Regions from separate parts of the Aneurinibacillus thermoaerophilus genome, predicted to be linked through region 3. Evidence: riboswitches for the same ligand, from Rfam matches in the RefSeq annotation. Region 3 holds a riboswitch; each other region holds the start of a gene.

Region 1 (4,190 bases), 1.1 Mb from region 3:
AAAAAAAGAAGAGAGAACCTCTTATATATCAAGCGTTTTCTCTCCCCACAATCTTTTTTACTTTATTTAATCGGAATAATAATATGATCACCTGGATGTACAATGGCGCTGTCAAGCTTGTTCTCGCGCTGGATATAAAATAATAGCTCGTTAATGGACATGCCAGCCTTCTCATTATAACGATCAGCGATCGACCAGAGCGTATCGCCAGCTTCTACTATCACCTCAACACCAAGTGGGTTCGCTGGCTTATCGTTTCCGCCAATAGATGCAAACACAAGATTTGCCATGCCGAGGATACCCATACCGATAATAATTCCGATAAGTAATGATTTCTTGTTCATCTTCATCGTACTATCCCCCTTCTATTGTTTTCGCTTTCGTTATTGAGAGTTTATGCTTGTCTATGTATAATAGAACTGAATGAAAAAGAACATTTGTTCTTAGTTGTATATCAATATATTAATCAGAACAAGCGTTCTTGTCAACAAAGATTAGAACTTATGTTTGTATACTAGAACAAATGTTGATATAATTAAGAACAAGGAAGATTTCATAGAAAGAATGGGGTGTTAGTATGAAAAAGCTGTCCAGCCGTCAACTTGCCATCCTTGATTACATAAAGAAAGAAGTCAGGGAAAAAGGCTATCCGCCGTCCGTACGTGAGATCGGTGAAGCCGTGGGCCTCGCTTCCAGCTCTACGGTTCATGGACACTTGGCACGCTTGGAGAAAAAAGGACTGATTCGCCGCGATCCGACAAAGCCGCGCGCTATCGAAATTTTAGACGGGGAGCGCAATGAAGCTACAGACGCGTCCGTTAAGACTGTAACGATTCCCGTATTGGGGAAAGTTACGGCCGGTATGCCGATTACAGCGGTGGAAAACATTGAGGAATACTTCGTGTTGCCGGAAAACATGGTTGGAAATGATACGGTCTATATGCTGCGTGTGCAAGGAGAGAGCATGATTGATGCCGGTATTTTAGACGGGGATTACGTCATTGTTCGCCAACAACAAACCGCCAACAATGGGGACATTGTCGTGGCGATGACAGAAGAAAATGAGGCAACCGTTAAACGTTTTTTCAAAGAAAAAAATCACATTCGCTTGCAGCCAGAGAATCCGACGATGGAGCCGATTTTGCTTCCTGCAGTTACCATTCTTGGCAAAGTAATCGGGGTATACCGCAACATTCATTAAATCTAGAGAACTAAAGAAAGCAGCCTTTAAAGGCTGCTTTCTTTAGTTATGCGTGTTTTTGGCAAAAGAAATAATACCAACTATACAGGTTTGAATTTAAGTTTTTATTGACGTCAATAGCATCTATAGCTATACTTTAAGATAATATATCACATCTTTATACTTGGTTTTCTTGTTCTTATCAAGAGTGGTGGAGGGATTAGGCCCAATGAAACCCAGCAACCGGCGGATGCATTCGCAAGGTGCTACATCCTACAGGACATTTTGTTCTGAAAGATAAGAAAGGATCTTTTCTTCTCCTCCTTTCTTCTCTTCAGAAGAAAGCTTTTTATTTATTGAAGGAGGAAATAATATGGAACGCAGTATTACCATCGTGTATCAAAGTCTTGAACTTGTCGCCAGTGTGCATTATCCATGCGAAGAAAAAAGGAAACAAAAGGAGAAATGCTGGCCTGTAATTATTATCTGCCATGGATTTGTCGGTAATCGGATTGGGGTTAACCGCTTATTTGTTAAAGCGGCGCGCAGACTGGCAGCGGAAGGCTATTTTGTTCTGCGCTTCGATTATGCTGGATGCGGAGAAAGCAATGGCGAATACGGTTCTTACGGCATCGATAGTTTTATTGAGCAAACGCGTTATGTACTTGATTATGTACTAAGCATCGATTGTATTGATAAAACACGTGTGTTCTTGCTCGGCCATAGTTTGGGCGGTGCCATTGCCCGCTTGACTGCAGAACGAGATACGCGGGTAAATGCGCTGATTCTTTGGGCACCGGTAGCCCATCCGTTCGCGGATATTACCCGCATCATCGGCAACGATGCATATGAAGAAGCAATGCGAAACGGCGAAACGGAATACAGTGGCTACCGTCTTAAAAAAGAATTCTTCATTTCACTTGCAGAAGCACAACCGCTTGCATCTGGCGCTGGTTTTCTTGATGATGCACTTATTTTGCACGGGACACGCGACGAAGTCATTCCGGTTGACGCCTGCTATTTGTATGAAGGCGTATTGCGGCAGCAGATTACAGGGGAATGTCGTGCGATCACGCTTGAAGGGGCTGATCATACGTTCTCTACCATTTCTGCCTCCGAATTGCTTTTTGCTCATACCTGCTCTTGGCTACAGCAGCTTGAAACCCGGAAAAAGAATTGGAGCGACTGGATCATATGATAGTTGGGAAGGAAAAATGATCAAGTTTTTCGATTCTCAACTTTTCCTTTTCACTAGCTTGGTGGCGATGTGGTGGGACCCCAAATTATTGACTATATCAAAAACTTTAAGGACCAAAAAGAATAGTGCCCCAAATAAAGTAAAAAGGCGGAAAAAACAAAATAGCCATGGCTAAATTACCCCAAAGTCCTAACTTACTTAAATAGTTCATTTGTTTATTTTTTTCAAAGAAAAAGGCAGATATTCCAATTAGTAAACCTATTATATTACTTCCATAAAACAACACCCATTCAGATCCAAATAAGCGAAAACCACTAAAAAAGGCTATTATGGAAAAAACTAAAAACAAAAAAGAAACCAAACCTACAATATTACATGGAGATTTAATTTGATTCATAACAACACCTCAATCATTAGATTTAAATTTATTATATATCATAATTCAAGGAATTTTATCCAAAAAAAAGAAGTAGTGTTTAATACACTACTTCTGTAATGATTCTAATTACCTTTTTAAGTACAATTATATTCATACTGCTTAAGGAAATAAGCATTTATAATAATTGCCCATTCGCTTCCTTCATATACGTAAGGTGCTAAACAATGAATTAACTTTCTATCGCATTCACAATTAAAATAACCATTATTCCCATAACAATCATCGTGATGCTTACAGCACCAGTCAACAGGACTAATTGGTGTTCCAGACCCACACTTAGGACCGCAATAATTTCCATAAATACATGGAAGATCCATTAATTCTGTTTTATTATCAAGACTATCAATTTGATTAATTTTTTCGTTCATTATTTCTTGGATTTCTTGAAACTCATTTTCAGTATGTTGTTTGTTATATACAATACTAACTTGGTTGTCAATAACTTTATAACCAGTAGTTTCGATTATATCTCCTTTCTTTTCAATTTTACTCCCAAAAACTGATTCTACTTCAGACTCAGTAAAAAGAACTTTTATGTTCCCTAATTTGACCTCCAAAACATTTACAATAGTTTCCCCTTTTTTTAATGTAAAAGCTGTGGTTTTTGCTAATAAGATGTTGTCTTTAATTAATCCTTTCAAAAGGATATTAAAGTCTTTATTTTTTTTCGCTTGCTCAACCAACTGTTGCTCCTGAACATCGGATACAAACTGTTTCATAAGTTACACTCTCCTTATTAAAAATTTGGTGGAGGCGGTACTCGGATTCGAACCAAGGATTAAGGTTTTGCAGATCTTTGCCTTACCACTTGGCTATACCGCCAAAAAATTTTTTAGATAAATCACCCCTTTCCTTTCGACAATGACAAGATGTGAGGTTTGTCCCATAGTAAGTTCTGTAAAAATCTTTAATTTTCTTTACTTGTTTTGCAGCATCCATAGCTAACTCCTGAAAAAGTTTTTCCTCTCCATCTGAGCATATGTCTTGCAAGCATTTAGAGTATTGTGCTTGACTTCGCCTTGCTTCTTGGAAACAGCGAAACAATTTCTCTGGAGAACTCATGATATTTTCCCTCCTTTAGCTCTTTTGTGAAGTTCTACTATAGAAAAGGGAATCAAGGTGTAAAATAACAACCACTTTAAAAAAATAGAATTTTGGAATAACTCTAGTACTCCCTTTACTATAATCGCTTTTATTCCATACTTTAGGTGAACGAATGATTAGGTACTGGCTTCTATGTCTTAAAAGGGAATAGGTGATAAAGAAAACAACCAAAAAAAGAACCTTTTATGGAAGGAAGGTTCTTTTTGCATTTCTATTTACTTTTCACTATTCGCTCTCTCTAAAAACTCAAAAAATCCAGGTATATTAGA
Region 2 (4,190 bases), 110 kb from region 3:
GCAAAAAATAGCGTTCAATTTGATTCTGGGCGCTGCGGAACGCTTTTTCTTCATTTTCATGTATGACTACAACGGCAGCTGTTCCCCCATCCCTAAACAATATCTCAAATCTATAGATAAACATCGCCTCACCTCTCCTATGCCCAGGCATCCTTTATACCAACTGTTTCAGAGCCGCATCCAGCCTCTCTTGGAACGGTGTAATTCCAACACGCTGTACGAAATCAAAGAAGCTTTCCTTGTTCCGCTTTTCTTCCTTATAATAGGCAAGCAACGGCAACACGACCCGGTGCAGTTGCTCGCCAAGCACGCGTCCTTTCAGCTTTTCGTTAAATTTCGCGTTCGGGCCCAGCGTACCGCCAAGGAAAATATCGAACGCATCTTTCATGCCGTCTTCCGTTTTAACAAGCGCTCCCTGAAAGCCAATGTCAGCAATTTGCCGCTGACCGCATGAGTTCGGACAACCGACCATATGCATGCGAATTGGTTCATCCAACTCCACATGTTCATCTAGATATTCCGCCAATTGGCGCATTCTTTCTTTCGTTTCAACGATCGCAAGATTACAGAATTCATTGCCGGTGCAAGAAACGGCGAAAGCAGTAAAATTCTTCGGATACGGTGTCAAACGTTCCAACACTTTTTCTTGCAACAGTTCTTCCACTCTTTCATCCGGTATGCCGGTAATTATGATATTTTGCGAATTGCATGTACGCAGTGAGCCATTACCATATTCATCGGCGAGATGCGCCAGTTCTTCCAATTCCTGTGCCGACATACGTCCTACCGGAACGGACAGACCAACATAACTCAACCCTTCCTGGCGCTGTTTATGAATACCGGTAAAATATCCTGCATTCCATCCCTTAATCTTATCTTCGCCCCGCGTCTCCAGCTCGCCGACAAGCTCTTTTAACTTGGCAAGAAACTTCTCCGCTCCCCAATCAGCGACAAGAAATTTCAAGCGTGCGTGATGACGCTTCTCCCGGTATCCATAGTCACGGAAAATCGTTGTAACGCCGACCGCTACCTTCACGACTTCTTCCGGTCGCACAAATACATCGAGCTGTTGAGCCAAATACGGACGGGACGATAGTCCGCCGCCAACCCAGACATGAAAACCGATGATTTCCTTGCCAGCGATTACTTTCGTGGCCGGGGTAAACGCCAGATCGTTAATTTCGGCATGACCGGCATTATAAATATTGCTAGAAATCGAAATTTTATATTTGCGCGGCAGGTTGGAAAAATCCCGGTTCATTAAAAACGTATCGGACAACTGTTTCACAAGCGGGGTCGTATCTATTAATTCGTACGGATCGAGCCCCGCAAGCGGATTGCCAACAATCGTACGCGGGCAATCGCCGCACGCCTCAAATGAGGACAATCCGACGGCAGCCAACCGTTCAAAAATGTCCGGTAAATTTTCGATCCGCAACCAGTGAAACTGAATCGCCTGACGTGTCGTAATATCGATTAAATCCCTGCCATAATCATGCGCGATACTCGCAAGCGTGCGCGCCTGCTCGGACGTAAGATTTCCGGACGGAACCCGGACACGCATCATAAAGCACCCGTCTTTCGGGCGCTGCTGATATACACCTGCCCACTTAAAACGATCCATATCATCCGGCGTAATGGATTCAAAACCAGTTTTCGCATAACGATAAATGTCCTCAATAACATCCAGTCCATCTTTCTCCAGTTTTATTAATTCTGTTTTATTCAATTTCTCCTTATTTTGTGCCCATATTGGTGTATAACTCATTCATACTCTCTCCTCTCATCTCAGCGAATATTATGCAATAATGACTTGACGCAGCTGTTGTTCATACCAAGCTAACTGCTCCCGCAGGCGGACAACCTCGCCTACGACAATCACTGCCGGAGAACGAAAGCGTGCCTGTTGTACCTGCTCTACAATCGTCTCCAATGTACCTATAAGCGTCTCCTGATTTTCGCATGTACCCCAGCGGATAAGTGCCACAGGTGTCTCTTTGGCCCGGCCGTACTTATGAAGATTTTTCACAATTTCCGGCAAATTGCCGACCCCCATGTAAAATACCAGCGTATCTACCGCAGTGGCCAACTTCTCCCACTGAATACCACTTTGCTCCTTCTCTACAGCTTTGTGGCCAGTCACAAACGCGACGGAGGATGAATAATCACGGTGCGTGATAGGTATTCCTGCATAAGCCGGAGCAGCGATACCCGATGTAATGCCCGGCACAACTTCATAGTCGATGCCGGCCGCGATACAGGCTTCCGCTTCTTCCCCACCGCGCCCGAAAACAAATGGATCACCCCCTTTTAAACGAACAACCTCTTTCCCTTGCACAGCCTTCGCCACAATGATCTCGTTAATTTCCGTCTGGGATAACGAATGGTGATTTGTCTCTTTTCCGCAATAAATGCATTCAGCCTCCTTTTTTGCATAATCAAGCAGCTTTGGACTGGCCAGACGGTCATATACAATCACATCCGCCCGTTGTAGAAGCTCAAGCCCACGCACTGTAATCAACTTTGGATCGCCTGGCCCGGCACCCACAAGATACACTTTACCTGCCACCATATAACCATCCCCTTTTTTTCCAAAAATAATATTAATAAAATTTGTTTTATATGTTTAATTTAATTAAAAAAGCCCTGCTTCATTAAAGAAGAAGGGCTTATATTCTACGATCCCCTCTTCCTCATCTTCAAGCGTGTGCTTTCTGGAATTGGCACCTAACCGAATTAGGTTGCCGAGATTTCATTGGGCCAGTCCCTCCATCTCTCTGGATAAGAAAGAGAATTCATATTATATTGATCGGATTTATTAAATTTGATTATACTCGGCTTTTTCTAAAAAGACAATACTTTTCAAAAAAATCCTCTCATTCATTATGCAAAGAGGCTTCAGAGTTAAAGAGCAGCCCGCTTCTTATTCATAACGCAACGCCTCAATCGGATTTAGCTTTGCCGCTTTGTTAGCAGGATACAATCCGAAGAAAATCCCGATGGAACTGGACACGGAAAATGCAAGCAAAACGGTCTCCCATGAAATCAAAAGCGGTATATTAGCATAGGAAAAGCCGATAGCTGATATACCAATACCAAGCAATGCTCCGATTAAGCCGCCGATTAACGACAAAATCATCGACTCCAGTAGGAACTGAAGCAAAATATCTTTCCGCTGCGCTCCAAGCGCTTTGCGGATTCCGATTTCTCTTGTCCGTTCCGTCACGGACACAAGCATAATATTCATCACGCCAATGCCGCCCACCACGAGGGAAATGCCAGCTACAATGCTAAAAATCAGGGTAATCATTCCAGTCATTTGCGAAAACTCTTTAATATTGTCTTCCATACTTAAAACTTCATAGTAATCTTTATGGTTATGCTTGCGGTTCAAATAATCCTTGACCTGCTTCATCGCAGGCCGCAATGCTTCTTTGGAAATGGCGGTCATTTCAATGTTGCTTACCGTTTGGTTTTCAGACAGCTCATTCGCAAAACGAAACGGAACAAACGCGCTCTTTGCTTTGGAAAAATCAAAGCTTACTTTCTCCTGCTTAAATACGCCGATCACCACTACGCTCCGATCGTTAAAACGCACGCGCTGACCGATCGGGTTTTCCGTCCCGAACAATTCCTGAGCTGCTCCGTCTTCCAATACGATAACCGGTCGGCGGTTTTTATCATCCTCGTCGGTAAAAAAGCGGCCTTGCACCATGTGGAGCGTGGGTTGTACAGCCGGAAGCTGGGCCGTCGTCGCCCTTACTTCGACGGTTTTCTTCTTATTGAGCCAGTAAAGCTCCGTATTGCCTACGTAAGAGTTGGCTACGGCAGCGGAAATGTACGGACTCACCTGCGGCAAATATTCCGCATCTTCCAAAGTAAGCGCGTTCGGATCTTCAGGCTCCTCCGTATCGTAGCGGGTATATACCATAAATTTATTTTGGCCGAACTTGCTTACCTGCTGCACGACCGCACTTTCGCCCCCTTTCCCAAGCGTCATAACCGCAATGACAGACGCGATACCAATAATAATCCCCAGCATCGTTAGAAAAGAACGCAGCTTATTGGCGCGCAAACCGTCCAAAGCCATGCTTAAGCTTTCCAGCAAACGCATAGATTACACCTCCTGTTGGCGCTCCGACGCCAGTTGTTGCGACGCGAATAATCGATCCCTCACGGGGTCATCGGCG
Region 3 (4,190 bases):
CTTTTCCCTGTTTCCTTTATTATGAGCCTATTCTTTCTCAAATCATTTTCTATGTAAAAAAACAGCCGAAACATCTATCGGCTGTCCTTCCTTATCCCGGTTTGCCCTTATGGAAATGACTTCTCCCCGGTAAACATGCGCTGCGCTTCCCAGCCAGGAACTGCACTTTTTCATCCCATCAAACACTGCCGTTCAATTGCATCACCGACCGGTCTCTCTTCGCCACACGGCTTGTTTATTAAATGCACGCCGTATTGCCGCACATGATGCTCTTTGCCGTTGGGCACAGCCCGTATCGTTACCCATACCCCGAAAGATTTTCCATCTTTGTGTATCAATGTCCTATATGTACAAAACAGTTTCTTTTGATGGTACATACAAAACATCCAAAATGATATATACTCAAGAAACATAATTGGAACTGGAAACACTACATTGCAAAGCCTGCTCCAGATCTTGAATCAAATCGTCCGGCTCTTCCAGACCGACCGATAGGCGCAATAACGTATCCGTAATTCCCATTTTCTTTCGATCCGCTTCCGGAATACTGGCATGCGACATCCGAGCCGGATACGTCAAAATACTTTCGACAGCGCCGAGACTTACGGCAAGAGCCGGAAGAGTGACATTCCGCAAAAATCGCTCTACCTGTTCTACATTATGCAACATAAAAGAGAGCACGCCGCCAAAGCCCGCTGCCTGTTTAGCGGCCAGCTCATGCCCCGGATGTTCGGGAAGACCGGGATAATATACCCGCTTTACCGCGGGATGGTTTTGCAGCCAAACCGCTATTTTATGCGCGCTTTTCTGATGTTGGTCAAGCCGCACTTTCAACGTCTTCAATCCCCGTAGCAACAACCAGGAATCTTGCGGGCCGAGAATGGCACCGAACGCGTTCTGAATAAATCCGATTTCTTCAGCGATTTCTTTTTTGCCCGCTACCACCACCCCCCTACAACATCGCTATGTCCTCCGATATATTTGGTGGCGCTATGAATCACAATGTCGGCTCCCAGCCGCAAAGGCCGCTGTAAATAAGGCGTCATAAACGTATTATCGACAATGGTTAGCAACCCGTATTGTTTGGCCAGCCGGCATACGGCTTCAATATCTGTAATATTCATCTGCGGATTGGACGGACTCTCCAAAAATATCGCACGTGTCGCCGGCGTAATCGCGCTTTCAATCGCACCGATATCCGTTGTATTTACGAACTTTGACTGTATGCCGAAACGAGGGAACAGTTTTGTAATCGCCCGGTACGTGCCGCCGTAAATGTCATCAGAAAGCAAAATCTCATCCCCGCTCTTTAACAAACAAAAAACAGAGGAAATGGCGGCCATCCCGGAAGCAAAAGCGAAGCCCTTCGCTCCTTTTTCCAACACGGCTATCGCTTCTTCCAGCGCTGTCCGGGTTGGATTGGCTGTGCGGGAATAATCATATCCGGTACTGACACCCAGCTCTGGATGCTGGAAAGTCGCGCTCTGGTAAATCGGTGTACTGATTGCACCAGTCGCGCGGTCTCTTTCTAACCCAGAACGAACAAGAAGTGTTTCAATGTTCATGTTCTTCCTCCGTTTCATTTCGTTTCATAAACATCAAAGATAAAAAATAAAACACTCTTCGATGGAGAGTGTTTATATACAGCAAACTTTCCCCTCTCATCGTTTAGAACAGTCGTTCCACAGGCATTAGCACCGTTCAAACATTGCGTTTGATGGTTGCCGGGTTTCATCGGGCCAGTCCCTCCACCTCTCTTGATAAGAGCGATATATTCAGTTTGTGTGCATCGTACGAACCAAATTGCAGGGCAAAATAAAAACCCCTTTATCCTGAGTAAGGTATAAAGGAGCTGATTGCTCATCCTTTTCCTTATCTCTCAGGATATGTGTATCCTGCTGGAATTGGCACCTTCCTTCCCTCGAATAGGGTCATTGGGGTTGCCGGGCTTCACTGGGCCAGTCCCTCCGCCTCTCTTGATAAGAAAATCAATATATAAATTATTTATTCTATAATAATTACATTTATGAAAACTGTCAATAAATTTAAAAAATCTCTAAACAAAAACCGTGCAACCACTTCCTGAATAGGCTAAAACATAGGAAAAAATCGAAAGGGATTGGTATGCTATGGATTCATATAACTTCCCCGTTTATATACAAACAATGTCCATTCTTGCCCCAAATGTCACCATTTATTATCCTCGGGTAGAAGGACTGAAAAATAAGGCTGTACAAGAAAAAATAAACGTTATCATTTTGCATCAAGTTTATGCCTTAATCCAAGAACAAGGGTATTATCAAAATCCAACAACGATCGAAATGCTCGGCCATTATGAGATCAAATCCAATGAAAGAGATATCCTTAGCCTAACCCTAGAGAATTATGCCTATATCTTGCACCACGCACATGGACTCACCATTTTAAAATCATTAACTATAAATATTCAAACAGGTAAACTCTATCAATTGAAGGATTTATTTCAACAAGGAAGTGATTACATAAAAAGACTGTCCAATATTATTCAATTCCAGATTAAAAAACGAAACATCCCATTGTTAGGCGAATTTAAAGGGATTCGGCCAGATCAAGATTTTTATATAGCAGATAAAGCATTGGTTATTTATTTTCAACTGTATGAAATTACCCCTTACTATGTCGGCTTTCCCATGTTTCCCATATCTGTATACGACTTGGAAGATATCATCAATGAAAATGGGCCTTTAGGAAAAATGGCTCAAGCATAACATTACATCTGTTGCCGTATAAAACGCAAGATTATATCCGAAAACGTCATAAAACTGGATACATGCTGTTCAAACACCGCTTTGAAATATGAAAGACCCTTCAATTATCGAAAGGTCTTTCATATTTCAAATGCGTGACGCGGATATTCAAATACTTTGCCAATCGTTGTATACTGAATACCTACCAATCGGCTGCTCGTCTGCAGAGGAAGGATGCTTCCAATTAGCAATTTGTAGTTAAATGACTATAAATTGCGACACCCTTACACTGATTATTCAAACTTCCAACAACATAGACTCAAGCTTCCATGCTGATATTCCCGATGCAGCAAATCCGCTTTTCTTCCGTCATCCGCCGCCCCCATGGCGAGCAACAGCGGAATAAAGTGCTCGTTGCGTGGCACAGCTTCCCTGCCATACGGCGCTTCCGTCTCATACCTAAACAGCGAATCCGTATCCCACATCTCTATTTTTGCTTGCAGCCAATCGTCAAACGTGGCCGCCCACTTTTCTTTTTCTAAACTGTTCCAATTCAACCTATGCAAATTATGTACCGTTCCGCCGCTTCCAATAATCATCACACCTTCTTTCCGCAACGGTGCCAGCGCCCGCCCTATGTAATATTGCTCCGCAGGGGAAAGCGCAGGATTCACCGATAGCACAACAACCGGGACACGAGCATCCGGGTACATCAACCGAAGTACCACCCAAGCTCCGTGATCAATCCCCCTCTCCGCGTCCACTTTGGAATCGGTTCCACTTTCCTCCAACAACTTTACGATCTTCTGTGCAAGATCCTTGTTTCCTTTGGCCGGATATACAATTTTATACATTTCTTCCGGAAAACCGTAAAAATCATATATCATCTCATATTCTTCTACAGCACTCACCATCTGTACAGGCGCTTCCCAATGCGCCGAAAACAACACAATAGCACGAGGTTCCGGCAGACGATCAGCCAATCCTTTTAGCATCTTCGTATATTGATTTTCTTCTAATACCAATGTCGGCGCGCCGTGTGCAACAAACAAAGCAGGTACCATCACTGCATCCCTCCGTTTTCTGTTCCCTATAATAATCGTTTATCTTTATGAAGCAGAAAACTTCCTTTCCATCAGTATATCCCCTTTTTGGTTTATAATCACGACTCGACTCTGTTCATACATATCCGGCAAGCGGCTTTTCACAAACCCTTGTACCGCGTTTAACATATATACTAAATCCCCGCTCGTTTCAAGCAAATGAGTCTGAACTTGAATCATAACACCTTCGTTTTCAAAAAAAATATCGTAATCTTTAATATATTGAATCCATGAAACTTTTAACGACTGGTAGCCAAAGTTGGATGTCATGTATTTCTTTAGTTCTTCTACAAGCCTTTCCTTTGTTATATTCTTCGCTTGCACAACATCCGTGGAGGCAATTGCTTGCAGCGCATTTTCC
Region 4 (4,190 bases), 1.2 Mb from region 3:
TTGCTATCATTATTATTGGTGTTGTCGTTTCCCTTGCTTTTTCATCCGTTCAACTTGTTCGTCAGTCAGAAGTGCGTATTGTTGAGCGTCTTGGTAAATTTCAGCGGGAATTGGGATCCGGCCTGTATTTTATCGTGCCGATTTTAGATCGTGTAGTAGCCCGTTGGGATATGAGAACACAAATCATTAACTCCATGCCGCAACCGGTAATTACAAAAGATAATGTAACAATGAAGATTGATACACTCATTTATTACCGAATTACTGATGCGAAAGCAGCAACATATGAAATTAACGGATTAAAAGAAGGAATTGCTAACCTTGCAGTGACTGCGCTGCGTAATGAGATCGGAAATATGAACCTTGATGAGACGCTAAACTCCCGGGATAAAATTAATGCAGCGCTGCAAATCAAAATGGATGAAGCAACGAATAACTGGGGAGTAAAAGTCGAGCGCGTAGAAATGAAAGAAATTATTCCTCCTCACGATATTGAAGAAGCGATGAAGCAAGAAATGACAGCAGAACGTGAGAAACGGGCAAAAATCCTGAAAGCGGAAGGGGATCGCGAATCCGCCATCAAGAACGCGGAAGGAAATAAGCAAAAACAAATCCTTGAAGCAGAAGGGGAAATGGAATCCCGCATTCGCCGTGCAGAAGGGGAAGCGAAAGCGATTGAATTGGTTGCTGCAGCCCAGAAAAAGCAAATTTATGAAGTGTTCTCTGCTTTGAAAGAAGTGAAGGCCGACGATAGCGTGATTGCGCTACGCTATATTGAAGCCTTAGAAAAATTGGCTGAAAGCGACAATAAAGTGTTTATTCCATATGAGGCTACCGGCCTTATGGGAAGTGTAGGAGCGGTTAAAGATTTACTGCAATCATCACAGAGTAATATGAGGGTGGATAAATAGAAACCCACATAGCTATGAGTTATAACTCTGACATGAAAGCAATAGACATAAGCGTCAGTCAATGTAGTGAGATATTAAGAGAAAGTAGAAAAAGATGATAAACAATCGGGTGAAGGAAAAAGCAGGAAAAAACGAATGCTTTTTCCTTCTTTTTTTTGCTGTTTGTAGGAAGAATTTGCGGCTTGCTCGTCGTTGCTTTCTTCCAGGAAGAGCGTATAGAACGAATATCATCAAGCTCAAAAAAATTTATGCGTTTTCATAAATCTATTATCTTAAAACCATTTTCCTGTGATAAAATTTAATCAGAACAAAAATAAGCATAAATACCTATGAAAATTAAGAAAGTAGGGTTTGTTCGTGAAAAAAGTGCATATTCGTTCTGTAAAACCGGGGGATAAAATTGCAAAGACAATTTTATCGGAAGCAGGACAGGTGTTGTTGGCCGCCGGACTTGAATTAAGCCAACGTTACATTGACCGGTTAAAAGCGCTAGGCATAGATACGGTATATATTGAAGATGAGCATACGGACGATATTGTACCGGAGGATGTGCTCAGTGATACGACGCGCAAAAAAGCGGTGGAGACTGTATACAAAATGATGACAGGGCTTATGGATCAACCAAAGGTAACAGGACGGATAGCGATGCCAGATATGGGCAAGGTATTCCGGAATGTTTTTGGCAACATACTAGGAGATTTAAGCGGAAGAAAGGATATTATGGTAAATCTTGTAAATCTTCATTCGCTGGGTGGTTACCTGTTTCATCATTCGGTCAATGTGGCGGTACTGGCTGGAATTATTGGGTTGGCCAAAGGGTACAATCGGGAGCAGCTCATGGATCTTGGCGTGGGAGCGTTGCTGTTCGACATAGGTATGATTATGTTACCGAAGGATCTGTGGAATAAGAAGACGATGCTAACTGAGGAAGAGCGGGCGTATATTGAAAACCATACAGAAGACGGATTTAATATTTTGCGTTACCAGTACGATATGTCCCTTCTTTCCGCTCATTGTGCGCTGCAACATCATGAACGGTATAACGGGTCCGGTTATCCGCGCAAACTGGAGAAAGATCAAATTCATGAATACGCGCAAATTGTCGGTATAGCCGATGTGTATGATGCGCTTACTTCCCATCGCTCACATCGTCAGCATTATACACCTAATGAAGCGCTGGAATACTTGTTTGCTTCCGGAAATACCCTGTTTGACCTAGAATTGGTGAAATTGTTCGTAAAACATATTGCCGCCTATCCTATAGCGTCTACCGTCGTATTGAATACAGGACAAATTGGGGTCGTATCTCATGTTCATCCGAATGCTGTGCATAGACCAATCGTTCGGATTGTGCAAGAACGTGATGGTACGGTAGTAAAGGCTCCGTATGAAATTGATCTAAAAACCCATACTAATATTGTGATTACACGTACGTTATGAAAGAAATCACGAGATGTATAAAAATTTCTATTGACTCTTTTCAGATATTGATTAATAATTAGTTAAAAGTTAGTTAGAAAAGTGAAAATAAAAACGATTCTTATCCAGAGTAGGCTGAGGGACTGGCCCAATGACGCCCGGCAACCGGTATATTATATACACGGTGCCAATTCCAGCAGGATTCGTTTCCTGAAAGATAAGGATTTCGCGTTTTGATGAAGATGCAGAGACCTCCCTTCTTTCAGGAGGTCTTTTTTATTTTGTACGTGAGCGAATTTGTGTCAGAAAAGGGGACGATGATGATGAGCGGAGTGACAGCAGTAAAAACGAAACCGGCACTTGAAAATCAACTTCAGAAAAAAATTTTGATTATTGATGGAGCGATGGGCACGATGCTGCAACAGGCGGGGCTCGGGCCGGAAGACTTTGGCGGTGAGCAGTATGAAGGATGCAATGAAATACTGAACCTAACGCGCCCGGACGTGATTCGTAACATTCACGAAACTTATTTGGAAGCAGGAGCGGACATCATTGAGACCAACACATTTGGCGCCACATCCATTGTGCTTGCGGAGTACGATTTACAGCACTGTGCCCGGGAAATTAACCTGGCAGCAGCTCGGCTGGCACGGGAGGCGGCAGATAAATACTCTACGCTGGAATGGCCTCGTTATGCCGCCGGCTCGATCGGGCCGACCACTAAAACCTTATCCGTTACCGGCGGTGTAACCTTTGAAGAATTGGTGGAAGCATACTATGAGCAGGCGCTGGCTTTGATTGAAGGCGGGGTGGATGTGCTACTGCTGGAGACGGTTCAAGATACGTTGAATGTAAAAGCGGGCGGTATTGGCGTACAGCGGGCGTTCGAAGCGGCGGGACGTAAGCTCCCTATTATGATTTCAGGCACAATTGAGCCGATGGGTACTACGCTTGCTGGTCAGAATATTGAGGCTTTTTATATTTCTTTAGAGCATTTGCAACCCGTGTCTATTGGATTGAATTGCGCGACAGGCCCGGAATTTATGCGTGATCATATTCGAACGTTATCCGCCATGGCGAATTGCGCGGTCAGCTGTTATCCAAATGCTGGCCTTCCGGACGAGAACGGGCATTACCACGAGTCCCCGCAGGCGTTGGCGACCAAATTGGCCGGATTCGCCGAGCAAGGTTGGATTAACGTGGCGGGTGGCTGTTGTGGCACGACGCCTGATCATATTCGTGCCATCGCGGAAGCGCTCAAAGATTATCAACCGCGCAGACCGCAGGGACTAAGCACGCACGCGGTTTCCGGCATTGAACCTGTATATCTGGAACAGGACAATCGCCCGCTTTTTGTGGGAGAACGGACGAATGTAATCGGCTCGAAGAAATTTCGCGATTTGATCAAAGAAGGGAAGTATGAAGAAGCTTCAGAAATTGCTCGTGCACAGGTAAAGCGGGGCGCGCATGTTATTGATATCTGTCTGGCCGATCCGGATCGCGATGAAGCGGCCGATATGGAGGCTTTTTTGAAATTTGTTGTACGTAAAGTTAAGGTTCCGCTCATGATCGATTCCACAGACCCTAAAGTTGTCGCTTTGGCGCTGAAGTATTCCCAGGGAAAAGCAATTATTAACTCTATCAATCTGGAAGACGGTGAAGAACGTTTCGCTGAAGTAGCGCCTTTATTGAAGAAGTTTGGCGGAGCGGTGGTCGTTGGCACGATCGATGAGAAAGGAATGGCAGTGTCGCGTGACCGCAAGCTGGAAGTAGCCGAGCGTTCGTATCATCTACTGGTAAATAAATATGGCCTGAACCCGCGGGATTTAATTTTCGATCCGCTCGTGTTTCCAGTTGGCA

Evidence for each region. A riboswitch is a leader RNA that binds a small molecule or an ion and turns the genes downstream of it on or off. The one in region 3 is predicted to bind S-adenosylmethionine.
Region 1: linked by a shared signal. The riboswitch ahead of K3F53_RS09305 (alpha/beta hydrolase) and the one ahead of K3F53_RS03975 (trans-sulfuration enzyme family protein) in region 3 are both predicted to bind S-adenosylmethionine.
Region 2: linked by a shared signal. The riboswitch ahead of cobA (uroporphyrinogen-III C-methyltransferase) and the one ahead of K3F53_RS03975 (trans-sulfuration enzyme family protein) in region 3 are both predicted to bind S-adenosylmethionine.
Region 4: linked by a shared signal. The riboswitch ahead of metH (methionine synthase) and the one ahead of K3F53_RS03975 (trans-sulfuration enzyme family protein) in region 3 are both predicted to bind S-adenosylmethionine.

Annotation. Positions count from the first base shown of each region.
Region 1 covers NZ_CP080764.1:1,783,027-1,787,216, reverse strand. Annotated here, with positions in the region: gene yneA (cell division suppressor protein YneA) at 63-350, opposite strand; gene lexA (transcriptional repressor LexA) at 578-1,201, shown strand; SAM riboswitch class I at 1,377-1,484, shown strand; gene K3F53_RS09305 (alpha/beta hydrolase) at 1,554-2,378, shown strand; gene K3F53_RS09300 (hypothetical protein) at 2,485-2,775, opposite strand; gene K3F53_RS09295 (phospholipase A2 family protein) at 2,892-3,536, opposite strand; tRNA gene K3F53_RS09290 (tRNA-Cys) at 3,566-3,639, opposite strand; gene K3F53_RS09285 (hypothetical protein) at 3,619-3,879, opposite strand; gene K3F53_RS09280 (helix-turn-helix domain-containing protein) at 4,137-4,190, opposite strand, start outside.
Region 2 covers NZ_CP080764.1:614,876-619,065, reverse strand. Annotated here, with positions in the region: gene K3F53_RS03315 (DUF3906 family protein) at 1-124, opposite strand, end outside; gene K3F53_RS03310 (nitrite/sulfite reductase) at 155-1,768, opposite strand; gene cobA (uroporphyrinogen-III C-methyltransferase) at 1,799-2,572, opposite strand; SAM riboswitch class I at 2,691-2,788, opposite strand; gene K3F53_RS03300 (ABC transporter permease) at 2,924-4,114, opposite strand; gene K3F53_RS03295 (ABC transporter ATP-binding protein) at 4,118-4,190, opposite strand, start outside.
Region 3 covers NZ_CP080764.1:727,102-731,291, reverse strand. Annotated here, with positions in the region: gene K3F53_RS03980 (hypothetical protein) at 171-377, opposite strand; partial or broken gene K3F53_RS03975 (trans-sulfuration enzyme family protein) at 403-1,565, opposite strand; SAM riboswitch class I at 1,659-1,767, opposite strand; SAM riboswitch class I at 1,870-1,986, opposite strand; gene K3F53_RS03970 (DUF3298 and DUF4163 domain-containing protein) at 2,130-2,747, shown strand; gene K3F53_RS03965 (DODA-type extradiol aromatic ring-opening family dioxygenase) at 3,020-3,790, opposite strand; gene K3F53_RS03960 (hypothetical protein) at 3,836-4,190, opposite strand, start outside.
Region 4 covers NZ_CP080764.1:3,151,608-3,155,797, reverse strand. Annotated here, with positions in the region: gene K3F53_RS16270 (SPFH domain-containing protein) at 1-911, shown strand, start outside; gene K3F53_RS16265 (cyclic di-GMP phosphodiesterase) at 1,269-2,351, shown strand; SAM riboswitch class I at 2,449-2,554, shown strand; gene metH (methionine synthase) at 2,654-4,190, shown strand, end outside.